One region of the Microlunatus sp. GCM10028923 genome, then DNA from elsewhere that is predicted to be linked to it. Evidence: riboswitches for the same ligand, from Rfam matches in the RefSeq annotation. Region 1 holds a riboswitch; each other region holds the start of a gene.
The links. A riboswitch is a leader RNA that binds a small molecule or an ion and turns the genes downstream of it on or off. The one in region 1 is predicted to bind S-adenosylmethionine.

Region 1 (4,361 bases):
CGTCGACCAGCACGACCGTCGTGTCGTCCAGGTCGACCGGCAGTCTGGTCTGGGCCGGCGCCCGGGTCGGGTTGCGGCGTAGGTCGTCCCGGTAGAGCGTGATGTCGAGCGCACCGACCGGGACCTGGACCCCTTCGACGCCGGCGATCGCCTCGGCCAGCCGCTCGGCCAGCGGCACGCCGCGGGTCGGGATGCCGAGCAGCACCAGGCCGCCGGCGCCACGGTTGGCCTCCAGCAGTTGGTGCGCCATCCGGGCACAGGCCCGGGAGATCTGCTCGCCGTCCATCACGATGCGGGAGTTCGTCGTCACGACTCGGGGATCCGCGGCGGACGCGTCGGCTGCGCGGTCGGACACGGTGCCTCCTTCAGGGGCGTGATCGACTACCGTATGGGGCGTGAGTGAACTGCTGAGCATGGTAGTGCCCCTCGAAACGCTATCGGGCTGGCCCGAGGTCGCGAACCCGACCGTCCTGCAGACGCTGGGCGTGCTGGTGGGCTTCCCGGGGCTGGTGTTCCTGGCGATCTTCGCGCTGGGCAAGGCGCCCTCGCTGATCCGGGCCAACCAGCGGCAGTCGCTCGCCGTCACCGAGCCGGTCTGGCTCGGCCGTGGCGCCGAGCTGGGTCAATTGGAGCAGGGCGCTGCGGCGGCCGAGCTGCCCGCCGGGCCGTCGGCCGAGGTCGGAGGCGCAAGTGCCCGCTGGTAACGACCTGACCCCGCAGCAGCTGCACCGGATCCAGCAGGCGGTCGACAACGCCGAGGCGGTCTCCGGGCTGATCTTCTCCGTCTTCATCGGCGTCGCCGAGGAGGATTCCCGGCGGTACGCCGAGCGGTTGCACGCCGGGCTCGACGACCCGCAGCATTCGGTGCTGGTGCTCTGCGACCCCGGCTTCCGGGCGCTCGAGATCATCACCGGCGTCGAGGCGCGGCGCACCCTGGATGATGTTGAATGCCGGCTGGCCGCGGCGAGCATGCAGTCGTCCTTCGCCGGCGGCGACATCGTCGGCGGCCTGGTGCTCGGCATCCAGCAGCTCGGCGAATCGGCCCGCAAGCCGCGCACGCTGCACGTCAACCCCTGAGCCTGTCGTTCCCTAAGCCTGTCGAAGGGCCAAGCCGCAATTCAGTGCCCTGAGCCTGTCGAAGGGCCGAGCCAGATCGGGCCTTGCCCTTCGACAAGCTCAGGGAACGTTGTGGTTTCAGCCCCTGCAGCCGGTGCCGCCGGTCTCCAGTTCGGGCAGCCAGTCCGGCGCCGGCCGCGGATCCGGTACCGGCTGAATCCGGCCGTCCACCTCGTCGTACGTCCACTCCGGCCCAACCTCGACCAGCCGGTGCAGCCCGGTGATCAGCGCGTCCACGTCCGCGGACGATGAGCCCAGGCCGACGCTGACCCGGATCGCTCCGTCGGCGCAGCCGAGCCGGTTCAGCAGTGGATGGGCGCAGAACTTGCCGTCCCGGACGCCGATCCCGTGCTCGGCCGACAGATAGGCCGCGACCAGGCCGGCGTCGAAACCGTCGACCGTGAACGCGACGATGCCGACGGTGTCGGTGCTGTCGTCGAAGATCCGCAGCAGCCGTGCCCCCGGCACCTCGGTGAGACCGGCCCGCAGCCGGTCGGTCAGCGCCCGCTCGTGCCGGTCCCGACGCAGCCGGCCGAGGCCGGTCAAGGTGCGGCAGGCCGCGGCGAGGGTGACCGCGCCGAGCACGTTCGGGGTGCCGCCCTCGTGCCGGGCCGGGCCGGTGGTCCACTCCGTCTCGTCGGTACGGACCCGGCGGACCGCACCGCCGCCGGCCAGATAGGGCGGCGCCGCATCCAGCCAGTCGGCGCGGCCGACCAGGACCCCGGCACCGAACGGCGCGTAGGTCTTGTGGCCGGAGAAGGCCAGATAGTCGATCCCGCTACCGGCCAGGTCGACGTCGCGGTGCGGCACCAGCTGGGCGCCGTCGACGGCGAGCCGGGTGCCGGTCCGCCGGCACAGTTCGGCGATCCGGTCCAACGGCAGCGTCTCGCCGGTCACGTTGGACGCGCCGGTGATCGCGAGCAGGGCGACCTCGGGCCGGGCGAGTTCGGCGGCCAGCAGGTCGAGCGTCTCCGCCAGGGTCGGCCGGGCGGTGATCACGGTCGCGCCGCGCTGCTGCCAGGGCAACAGGTTCGCGTGGTGCTCGATGTCGAGACAGACCACGTCGAGGTCGGCGGGAACGGCCCGGGCCAGCAGGTTCAGGGCGTCGGTGGTGTTGCGGGTGAAGATCACGTGGTCGTCGGCCCGGGCCCCGGTCGCCGCGGCGATGGTCCGGCGGGCCTGCTCGTACGCGGTGGTACTGGCCGCCGACGCGTAGCCGGCGCCGCGGTGCACGGACGCGTAGTAGGGCAGTGCTCGGCCGAGCTCGTCCAGCACCTCGGACAGCGCCGGCGCGCTGGCCGCGTAGTCGAGGTTGACGTACCGCGTCGTGCTGCCGTCCACCAGCGGGACCTCGAGGTCGGCGCCGCTGACCGTACGCAATGCGGGGATGGACGGCTGCCGCCGCAGGTCGGTGGTGGTACGGGATTCGATGACGACAGACATCGCCGGCTCCTCATGATCATGGGGCCTTGGATCGTTGTCCGCTACGGCCCGCGCTTGCCAGGGGTGGCCGTGTGTTCACCCGGGGCACCCCGCCGCGGAGGAGGGTTGCCGACCAGCAAGCCGGGGCTGAACGCTGGTACTCGTCACACGTACTTCTTGCCGACCATTGCAACCGACCGTGCGACCCGGCGCAACCCGATTGGTCACATTCTGAGAATGCTGTCCGGGTTCTGAGATGGCCTGGGCTCGCTAGGGTGACCGCCATGGATCAGGGCATCTCGGCATTGATCATCGTCTGCGGGTTCGTGATCGGTTTCGTGGGGATCGCTGTCGCCAGCCGGCGCCGCAAACACCGGCTCCGCGCCGAGACCGACGATCTCGGTCGCCGGCTCGGGGCGCGCTGGTTCACCGCGGAACTCGGGCTGCCGTTCGGGCGGGTGGCCGATCCGCTCACCGACACTCCGTACACCGGGACCGGCAAGGCCTTCGACTACGCCTTCGCCGCCGAGTACCGCGGCCGCCGGGTGGTCCTGCTCGAGTACTCGACGCAGACCGTGACCTCGGGGTCGACCAGCCGGACCTCGCACCACTCGATCCAGGTGCTCGGCCCGCGGACCACGCCGATCAAGATCATCTCTCGCGCACTCGCACTGCCGACCGTCCTGTTCGGTGGGCTGACCGAGGCCCCGACCGGGCACGCCCGGTTCGACGAACAGTTCCGGGTGCTGGCCAAGGATCCGGCGACCGTCGCCGGAGCCGTGCCGCCGTCGGTGATCGACTGGCTGCTGGCCCACCCGCAGGGGCAGGCGGCGATGATCACCTTCGCCGGCGACGGCTTCGAGATCGCCATGCCAGGTCCCTTGCCTGGTTGGGATGCGACCCGGACCCTCAACGAGCTCGTCGATCTCGCCGACGTGTACGAGTCCGGCGCCGTCCGCCTGAGCCAGCGGTTGGAGCTGACGACTCAGCAGCCGCCCGGCAACAAGGCGTTGTCGATCGGCGCCGGCTGTCTGATCGGCGCCACGGTGATCTTCTGGATCACCGCGTTCACGATCAGCAACCCGTCCAGCGGCCTGGTGGTGATCGCCGTCCTGGTCGGCCTGGTCGCCGTCGGTGTCCTGCTCAATCGCCTGCTGGCCCGCCGCCGCAGCCCGGGCGCGACCTCGCCCTCCGGGCCTCCCGGTCCCTGAGCGTTCAGTCCACCCGTCCCGCGGTGGCGCCGGTGGTTGGGTGGCCAAAGCCAGGCCGATGTGGCTACAGTGGGCGACATGACCTTCTGGTCTCTCCTCCTTCGCTGCCGCAGCGAGGCCCGCTAAGGGCTGGCACCCTCGCTGCGGAGTTCGTGCGTCCAGCCGAACAGGAGTGATCCGAGCAGCGAGGAATCTTTCATGATCAGCAACACCACGCCGGCCGACGCGACCCGCCCGCAGTCCGTACCGGTGCAGCAGCCCAGCCCGATGCCGTTCCAGCGTTACCGCGCGTACACCCCCATCTCCCTGCCCGACCGCACCTGGCCGGAACAGCGGATCACGGAGGCGCCGCGCTGGTTGTCCACCGATCTTCGGGACGGCAACCAGGCCTTGATCGACCCGATGACCCCGGCCCGGAAGCTCCGCATGTTCGAGCTGCTGGTGCGGATGGGTTACAAGGAGATCGAGGTCGGCTTTCCGTCGGCGAGCCAGACCGACTTCGACTTCGTCCGCCAGTTGATCACCGAGGGGCGGGTCCCCGAGGACGTCACGATCTCGGTGCTGACGCAGGCCCGGGAAGACCTGATCGAGCGGACCGCCGAGTCCCTGGTC
Region 2 (4,361 bases), on a different contig from region 1:
CGCGTTGTCGGCCGGTCCGGCCGAGGAGACTCCGGCGATGGCGCTCGGTCACCTCGGCTACGCACCGGCCGACCTGGTGTACCGACTGACCAGTTGGGTGTTCGGCGTGATCATCAACGTCACACTGTTCCCGATCGCGCTGGCCGTGCTGGTCGGCGCCTGGGCCGCCCGCCGGCGGTTGCTCGAGGAACCGGAGCGCAACCTGGGCCTGCTGCGCCGGATCGTCGCCGTCGGGCTGCCGGTCTCGATCCTCGGCGCGGTACCGCTGGCCCTGGTCGGCGCCGGCGTGCTCGCGCCCGGCCACGGCTGGTGGGCCCAGGCCCTCCACGTGACGACCGGACTGGCCGGCGGCTTCGCGTACGCCGCGATCTTCGGGCTGATCGGCCGGCACGTCTCCGCCGACGCGCGCTGGACCCGGCCGCTGACCGCGATCGGACGGCGTTCGCTGACCTGCTACATCGTCATGGAGGCGACGCTGATCCTGCTGTCGTCGACCGCGTTCCTCGGGTTCGGAGCCCGGGTCGGGCCGGCCGGAGCGTTGCTGATCGGACTGACCGCCTGGCTGGTCGCCGCCCTGGTGGCCAACCTCCTGCAGGCCGCGAACCGGGCCGGTCCGGCGGAGTGGTTGCTCCGCCGGCTGGTCAACCGGCCGCGCCGGGTCGCCGAGCCGGCGCGGAGCTCGGGTGGGTGATCAGGCGCGCGAAGCGTCCGGCCGGCGTGCCGGGATCGCAGACCAGCATCTCCGACCACTGCCGCCAGATCGCTTCCAGCCAGCCGCGGTAGCCGCCGCTGACCCAGGTGACGTTGCCGCGTCCGCGCCGGTGCAGCACCTCGGCCAACCGGTTCGACCGGTCGCCGGCGCCGCAGACCAGGATCACGGTCGTCTCGTCCGAGAGGTCGAGCTCGGCCACCTGCTCGGCGCCGAGCAGCAACGCACCGGGCAGGTCGCCGGCGCCCCGCCGTTCGGCCGGGGACCGGAGGTCGATCACGGTGGCGCCGGCATCCCAGGCGTGCCTGGCCTCGGCCGGGGTCAGCGCCGGCAGCCGCGACGCGATCCGGCCGGGTGGCGCGGTGAGAACCGTACCGGCGGCGGAGAGGGTCACCGGGGTGCCCCGACCAGCCGTACGTCCACCGAGTCGAGCAGATCGCCGTAGCGCGCGTACCGCCTGGCCTCGACCAGCGTCGGCGGATACAGGTGCAGGCTGATCGCCGGATCGGACGAGCTGTTCACCAGCCGATGGATGTGGAACGGGCCGAACTCCGTCGGCCGACCGGCCTCGTGCGTGATCGGCTCGGGATCGATCTGGGCCGGCCGGGTCGGATCGTCCCAGGCCAGGTGCTCCAGCAGCGTGCCCTGCAGGACCAGGATGACGCCGCTGCCGGCGCCGTGGTCGTGCCAGTCGGTCGACTGGCCGGGCAGCCAGGTCTGCAGCCACGCCTCGTAGTCGGGCGCCGAGTGGAGATGGGTACGGAAGCGGCTGTCCGGGTCGAACGTGACCGCGGAGTGCCAGAGCCGCGGCGTCGCCGCGATGATCCGAGCGTGCTGGACCAGGTGTGGGTTCGGGGAATCGAGTTCGGACATGATCATCCTCGGGGCAGGGCCGAGCCTCAGGCCGCCGTACGGGTGAACTGGGCTGGGCGGGGTTGTCGAAGGTCGCGGTCAGCGCATTCGACAACAGACGGCACTCGCCGTCCGAGCAAGATCAACATGGAGCCGGGAGCGGAACGCCGCCGCGGGATCCCGCCAGAGCGGTTCCGCTGTTCCCTTCGTCATCATCGTGCCTCCGCATGTCGTGGAAGTGGCTTGCCCGACGTTCTGCCGGACCAGGTCCTCACCCGGAGCACCCCACCCGCTTCCGCGAGGGTTGCCGGTCAGCGAGCCGGGGCTTGACGCTGACACTCATGACCTGTGGACGATGATCCACGACGACCGGCGCCGGATTCAACCAGGTTCCGCTGTGTCCCACATCACGGACGCCTCCCCGGTTGGAAAAATCGCTCAGGTGTTCGATACTTACGCCATGGCAGGCGTCAGGGACTCGTTCTGGTGGGAGAAGCTCTCTCCGGAGGAGCAACAGCGGGTCGAGAACGAGGAGTGGCCGGCCGGGGAGACCGCCCGCTACCTCAGCGACCACACCCGGGTCGAGGTCGAGGCCCGGGTCGTCTGGGCGCGCGACGGGGAGGAGTGGGTCCGCGGCCACGTCACCCGCTGGGTCCGGCCGGTGGTCCTGGTGGAGCTGCACGACCGCCGTCGGCAGCGGGTCTGGCTGCCCGCCGGAGACGTCCGCCGGCTGATCGACCCGGGGCCCGATCGCGACCCGCCGCCGGAGGGGGAGCCAGTGGTCTAGTCGGGTTGTTTGTCGCCGTGCTCGGCCGGTTCCAACAATGAGGTCTCCACCGACTGTAGGGAGTCAGCCGATGAAGCCGTTCCCGTTGTTCGCCGCCTTGGTGCTCGCCGTCGCCTGTGTCGCGACCGCGCTGACCGCACCGGCGGCCCAATCGGCCGCGAAGCCGTTGCTCTGGGCAGCGCGCGCGTCCACGCACGTCTTTCCGGATTCGCTGCCGGACGACACCGGCGGCGCCTCGGCGCTCGCCCTGGACTCGGCCCGGAACGAGTTCGAGGCCGGCCAGGTGGTGGTCCGCTGGGACCGCGAGTTCACGATCAAGAAGGTCTCGTTCGGCGCGCTGACCGCCGGCCGGAACACGATCGCGGCGTCGAACCTGACGTACAACTTCGTCAAGTTCACCTCGCTGAACCACAACTCGGTCTTCGACAAGAACGGCAGCAAGCAGTACGTCTACGCACCCAGCCGGCCGGCGCCGGACGAGTTCCCGGACGGCCTGTCGAACACGCCGTCGATCAAGGTCGGCGCGAACCGGACCCAGCCGATCTGGGTCCGGGTCAACGTGCCGCGGGACGCCGCCGGCGGGGTCTATCGCGGCACCGTCACGCTGGAGACCGACCAGGGCAACCTGAGCCTGCCCATGTCGATCAACGTCCGGCCGGTGACCATCCCGGACGCCAAGGACAGCGGCTTCACCGACGTCGAGTGGACGTTGTTCTTCGGTACGGTCTCGTATCAGGAGCCGCCGGTGGAGACGATGCTCGCCAATTACGGCTTCTCCCCGTTCAGCCCCGAGTGGTGGAAGCTGATGGAGGACTACGCGCGGATCCGCAAGGACTACCGCAACAACAACCTGACCCTGCCGATGAGCACCCTGCTCATGCAGGGGGAGAAGACCAAGGTCGATCCCGACGGCACGGTGCACTTCGACTGGAGCCGGGTCGACGAGGTGGTCGAGTTCTTCACCGAGCGCGGCACCGTCAGCCGGCTCGAGGGCCTTTGGATGGGCGGCGGTCCCGGCTACTGGTCGAAGTGGGACGTCGAGACGCTGGCGACCGGCCCGGACGGGAAGTTGATCAAGAAGTACGTCGACTGGGACTCCACCGAGGCCGACCAGTACATCAAGCAGTACGTCGCCGCGCTGCGTGATCATGTGAAGGCCAAGGGTTGGGCCGACCGTTGGTGGATGCACGTCGGTGACGAGCCGCAGGGCGCCGTCGGCAAGGCGGGCTGGCTCGGCATCTACGAGAAGGTGAAGGCGGTCTGGCCCGAGGTCAAGATCGGCGACGCCACCTTCCACGAGGGTGTGGCCAGCGAGGTCAGCGCGTACGAGGACATCGTGATCCCCAACCTGCTCAACTACGAGACCCACCCGGCCGCCTGGGACAAGGCGCGTGCGGAGGGCAAGGATCTCTGGCTCTACAACTGCAACATCCCGACCCTCGGCTTCCTCAACCGGTTCGTCGACCAGCCGCAGTACTACCAGCGCCTGATCGGCTGGCTGGCCGCGGCGCGCGGTGCCAACGGGCATCTGCACTGGGCCTTCAACAACTGGAACATCTCGATGGACGACCAGGAGGTGAAGGGCGACTTCTGGACGGTCAACGTCGACAAGGAGCACAAGGACCTGCTGGAGCGGACGCTGCGACTGGAGTCGCTGCGGGACGGCATCGAGGACTGGGAGGTCATCGAGATCCTCAAGCAGAAGCACCCGGGGCTGGCCACCGACCTGGCCAAGGCGCTGGCCAGCAAGCCGGGCACCTTCACCGGCGATGTCACCTATCTGGAACGGATCCGGGCGCTCGTCCTGGACGCGGCCGCGGGCAAGCCGCTGGCGGCCCGGAACCTGGCGAACGTGATCAAGACCGGTGCGGCTGCCGATCTCGGTGCCCAGCACCAGGTGGACGGGGTCTTCGTCACCTGGGGCGACTCGCATCCGGATGCCTATACGATCCAGACCTCCTACGACGGGAAGAACTGGGTCGATGCCGGCACCAGGACCGGGTCCAAGGGCGG
Region 3 (4,361 bases), on a different contig from region 1:
CCGGCGCCGCCGCGAGATGGTCGGCCAGGATCTCCTGGTCGCCCGACTCGGGGTCGCCGATCCGGCTCGGACCCTGCGGGTGCGCCCCCAGCCAGAGCTCGGCCTGCGGCTCCCCGGTCGGCGTCGTCCCCAGGAACTCGGGGATCTGGGTGGTCGATCCCCACGGGTACGGCTGGATGGTTCCGGTCAGTCTCTTGATCATGAAGGGCTGCTCTGTCGTCATCAGGGCTGGGCGACCTCGACGCCCGCGATCCAACGGTCAAGGGTGCGCATGCTGGCCAGGGTCGACTCCCAGGGCACCATCGGCGAGAACTGCTCGCCGGCCCGCAGACAACGCATGACCTCCTGCGCCTGGAAGGTGTAGCCGCCGCCGGGCCACTGGCCGATCAGGATCTCCGGCTTGGCGTCCCGGTCGGTGCCGCGGCGGAGCGCGAGCTCCGGCGGCCGGATGAACTCGTCGATGGTCAGCTGGCCGTTGGTGCCGAAGATCTCCAGCCGGGTCGGCAGGTTCGCCTCCAGGCTGCAGGTCACCGACGCCGTCGCGGCCGGCCGGCCGTCCCGCGGGAAGTAGCCGAGCAGGGCCGAGGCGTGGGTGTCGACGTCGGCGGCGGTGACGTTGCCGTACCCGACCACGCGGTCCGGCTCGCCGAGGAACAACTCGGTCAGGTGGACCGGATAGACGCCGAGGTCGAGCACGCCGCCGCCGGCCTGCTCGGGATCCAGCAGCCGGTGCGTCTCCGGACCGTCGAAGGCGAACCCGAACGAGGCCGAGATGTGCTTGATCTGGCCGATCTCACCGGCGGCGACCAGGTCGACGGCCTGCCGGATCAGCGGGTTGGTCCGGGTCCACAGGGCCTCCATCAGGAACAGCCCACGCTGGCGGGCCCAGGCGATGAGCACCTTGGCGCGCGGCTCGGAGACGGTGATCGGCTTCTCGATCAGCAGCGACTTGCCGGCCTCGAGGCAGATCCGGGCCGACTCGAAGTGGTCGCTGTGGACCGAGGCGATGTAGACCACGTCGACGTCCGGGTCGGCGGCCAGTTCGGCGTACGAGCCGTAGGAGCGGGCGAAACCGTGTTGGTGGGCGAACTCTTCGGCCTTGGCCTTGGACCGGGAGCCGACGGCCACCAGTTCAGCCTCGTCCGGGAGCAGCGCAAGATCGGACGCAAACACTCCGGCGATGTGGCCGGCCCCGAGAATCCCCCACCCGATGCGATCCTTCATGGCCACCATCAAACCGCATCCGAGCCGTCCGTGGTGCTCGGGTGAGGCCGTCGTGGGAACCGCTTGCTACGCTCGGCCACGGCCGTCGTGGACGTCCCGGCCCGGTTTCCCCGGGATTCCGGGGCTCGCGGAGGCCTCGGCGCGGTGAATGACATGGCTGTGATTCCTCCCCTACTATGAGGAACATGGTCGCCGCGACGAATCCCCAGCAACACCCCGTCGACCCCACGGAGACGTTGAGCGAACGCGATTCCGACATCCTGGCCTTCGAGCGCCAGTGGTGGAAATTTGCCGGCGCCAAGGAGCAGGCGATCCGGGAGCGCTTCGGCCTGTCCGCGACCCGCTACTACCAGGTGCTGAACGCCCTGATCGACCGCCCGGAGGCCCTGGCCCACGACCCGCTGTTGGTGAAGCGGCTGCGCCGGCTCCGGGCCAACCGCCAGCGCGAGCGCTCGGCCCGCCGGCTCGGCATCGACCTCAACATCGACGCCTGACCGCTCCCTGAAGGTCAGTCGGTCGCCGGCGGCGTGATGTACCCGCCGCTCTCCAGACCCGCCTGCCGCTCGAAGAAGTTGCCGAGCGCGCGATCCCCGGTGCGCAGCATCGACCAGGCCAGACAGGCCGAGTACGCCAGCAGGAACGGCAGCCCGAGGCAGTAGAACCACTGCCAGGTGTGCGCCTCCTCGTGCTCCAGCAGTCGCGGATTGCGGCGTAGCTGCTCGTCCCAGCTCTCCCTCGCGATCACGACGTTGCCGATCGTGAAGGCCTCCGCGTACGGAAAGCCGAGCCGGTAGCCCTCGGCCTGGAGCAGCCCGCGCGGCCCGCCGGACCATCGCGCGCCGCCGATCCGCGCCACCAGCAGCCCGAACGGCGTGGCCAGGTTGATCGCGTTGCCGACCCTGCGCAGGTGAAATCGCAGCTCCATCCGGGCCTCCGCTCCCTCGAGGAGTCCAGCATATGGGCATTGATCTTGCAATCCGAGAAAGGATTCGGGAAACGCCCGATCCGGACCTTACGCTGAATCAGCCATCTAGATGGGGATGAGGGATTCGGCCCGATGACTCCCCGGCAACCGGCCGACCGACGGACACGGTGCCACTTCCGACTCGGCGACAGTCGACCGAGAAAGATGATGAAGGACGTGATCGCGTGACCACGGCTATTTCCGCCGAAGCTCCCGCCGGCTGTCGACCCGGAGCCTTCGGCAACGCCACCCATCTGATCTGCCGGGCCTGCGGCGCCACCGGGCCGCTGGGCCCCTTCTATGCCTGCGTGGAATGCTTCGGCCCGCTCGAGGTCGGGTACGAGTTCCCGGCCGTGACCCGGGCCCAGCTCGAGGCCGGCCCGAAGAGCATCTGGCGGTACGCGCCGCTGCTGCCGGTGCCCGCCGACATCGCCACCTTCCGGTCCACCGACCCCGGGTTCACCCGGCTGGTCGATGCGCGCAACCTCGCCGATGATCTTGGTCTGCGGCAGCTCTGGGTGAAGGACGACTCGGGCAACCCGACCCACTCGTTCAAGGACCGGGTAGTCGCCGTCGCACTCTCCGCGGCACGCGAGCTGGGCCTGAAGGTGCTGGCCTGCCCGTCCACCGGCAACCTGGCCAACGCGGTCGCCGCGGCCGCCGCCCGGGCCGGCATCCGGTCCGTCGTGCTGGTGCCGGAGAACCTGGAGCGGCAGAAGATCCTGGCCTCCGCCGTCTACGACACGACCTTGATCGCGATCGAGGGCACCTACGACGACGTGAACAAGCTGGCCAGCGAGATCGCCGGCGAGGAAGAGGGCTGGGCGTTCGTGAACGTCAACGTGCGGCCCTACTACGCCGAGGGATCGAAGACGCTGGCGTACGAGATCGCCGAGCAGCTCGGCTGGCGGATCCCGGACCAGATCGTCATCCCGGTCGCGTCCGGGTCGCAGCTGACCAAGATCGACAAGGGCCTGCAGGAGTTGATCAAGCTCGGGCTGGTCGACGAGAAGCCGTACAAGATCTTCGGTGCGCAGGCCACCGGCTGCTCGCCGATCGCGCAGGCCTACCGCGCCGGCCATGACGTGGTCCGCCCGGTGAAGCCGGACACGATCGCGAAGTCGCTGGCGATCGGTAACCCGGCCGACGGTCCGTACGTGCTGGACACGGTGCGCCGCACCGGTGGCGTGATCACCGACGTCGACGACGAGACCGTGGTCGCGAACATCCAGCGGCTGGCCAGGACCGAGGGGATCTTCGCCGAGACCGCGGGCGGCGTGACCGTCGGCGTGACCGCGAAGCTGATCGCCGACGGTGTCCTGGACCCGGCGGCCGAGACGGTCGTGATCAACTCCGGCGACGGGCTGAAGACGCTCGACGCCGTCGCCGACAAGGTCGGCCCGAAGACCACCATCCCGCCTCGTTATGAGGCGTTCGAGGCTTTCTGGAAGGATGAGCGTCCATGACGGCATCGGTACGCATCCCGACCATCCTCCGGACCTACACCGGCGGGGCCAAGGAGGTCACCGCCGACGGCGCGACCCTGGCCGAGGTGCTCGACTCGCTCGAGTCGGCCCACCCCGGGATCAAGGAGCGCATCGTCGATGAGGCCGGTGAGCTGCGCCGCTTCGTCAACGTGTACGTCGGTGACGAGGACGTCCGGTTCGTCGGCGGCCTGGACGCCAAGGTCGAGGACGACGCCAAGATCTCGATCATCCCCGCGGTCGCCGGCGGCTGATCCTCGGATCAGAGCGTTCGCAGTCCGTCCCGGACGAGGTCGAGCGCGCGCCGGGTGCCGGCGAGGTGCTCCGGCAGGGAGTGGCCGAGTCGCAGACTGGCCATGCTGGCTCCCTGCCCGGCGCCGATCAGCGCGCCGACTGCGGCTCCGGCCGTGACCGGATCCAGCTCGTCGGGAAAGGCTTCGGCGAACGCGGTCGCCACCTGCTGCTGTAGTTCCGACATGACCTGGAGTGCCTTGGCCTGAACGGCCGGCACGTTCCGGGCCAGGGCTGCGATGTCGAGCACGGCCGTGTCCGGCACCCGCAGTTCGTCGGTCGGCGGCTGGGCCAGCACGTGGTCGTACACCTTCAGCAGCACGTCGCCGATCGGCTCGCCCGGCTCGCGCGCGGCGATCACCTCGTGCGCCGCCTCCACGAACCGCCCGGCGTCGGCG

Region 2: another riboswitch for S-adenosylmethionine. It lies ahead of ACFQU4_RS05140 (cysteine dioxygenase); the one in region 1 lies ahead of ACFQU4_RS33565 (aminotransferase class V-fold PLP-dependent enzyme).
Region 3: another riboswitch for S-adenosylmethionine. It lies ahead of thrC (threonine synthase); the one in region 1 lies ahead of ACFQU4_RS33565 (aminotransferase class V-fold PLP-dependent enzyme).

What each region holds. Positions count from the first base shown of each region.
Region 1 covers NZ_JBHTFF010000019.1:143,332-147,692, reverse strand. Annotated here, with positions in the region: gene pyrR (bifunctional pyr operon transcriptional regulator/uracil phosphoribosyltransferase PyrR) at 1-355, opposite strand, end outside; gene ACFQU4_RS33575 (hypothetical protein) at 396-704, shown strand; gene ACFQU4_RS33570 (DUF5130 family protein) at 691-1,077, shown strand; gene ACFQU4_RS33565 (aminotransferase class V-fold PLP-dependent enzyme) at 1,195-2,559, opposite strand; SAM riboswitch class IV at 2,605-2,707, opposite strand; gene ACFQU4_RS33560 (hypothetical protein) at 2,823-3,749, shown strand; gene leuA (2-isopropylmalate synthase) at 3,948-4,361, shown strand, end outside.
Region 2 covers NZ_JBHTFF010000002.1:209,297-213,657, forward strand. Annotated here, with positions in the region: gene ACFQU4_RS05130 (DUF418 domain-containing protein) at 1-691, shown strand, start outside; gene ACFQU4_RS05135 (rhodanese-like domain-containing protein) at 642-1,103, opposite strand; gene ACFQU4_RS05140 (cysteine dioxygenase) at 1,100-1,582, opposite strand; SAM riboswitch class IV at 1,796-1,908, opposite strand; gene ACFQU4_RS05145 (hypothetical protein) at 2,022-2,348, shown strand; gene ACFQU4_RS05150 (glycoside hydrolase domain-containing protein) at 2,419-4,361, shown strand, end outside.
Region 3 covers NZ_JBHTFF010000003.1:72,724-77,084, forward strand. Annotated here, with positions in the region: gene manA (mannose-6-phosphate isomerase, class I) at 1-202, opposite strand, end outside; gene ACFQU4_RS07560 (Gfo/Idh/MocA family protein) at 223-1,224, opposite strand; gene ACFQU4_RS07565 (DUF3263 domain-containing protein) at 1,410-1,718, shown strand; gene ACFQU4_RS07570 (hypothetical protein) at 1,733-2,149, opposite strand; SAM riboswitch class I at 2,248-2,360, shown strand; gene thrC (threonine synthase) at 2,374-3,654, shown strand; gene ACFQU4_RS07580 (ubiquitin-like small modifier protein 1) at 3,651-3,926, shown strand; gene ACFQU4_RS07585 (TetR/AcrR family transcriptional regulator) at 3,935-4,361, opposite strand, start outside.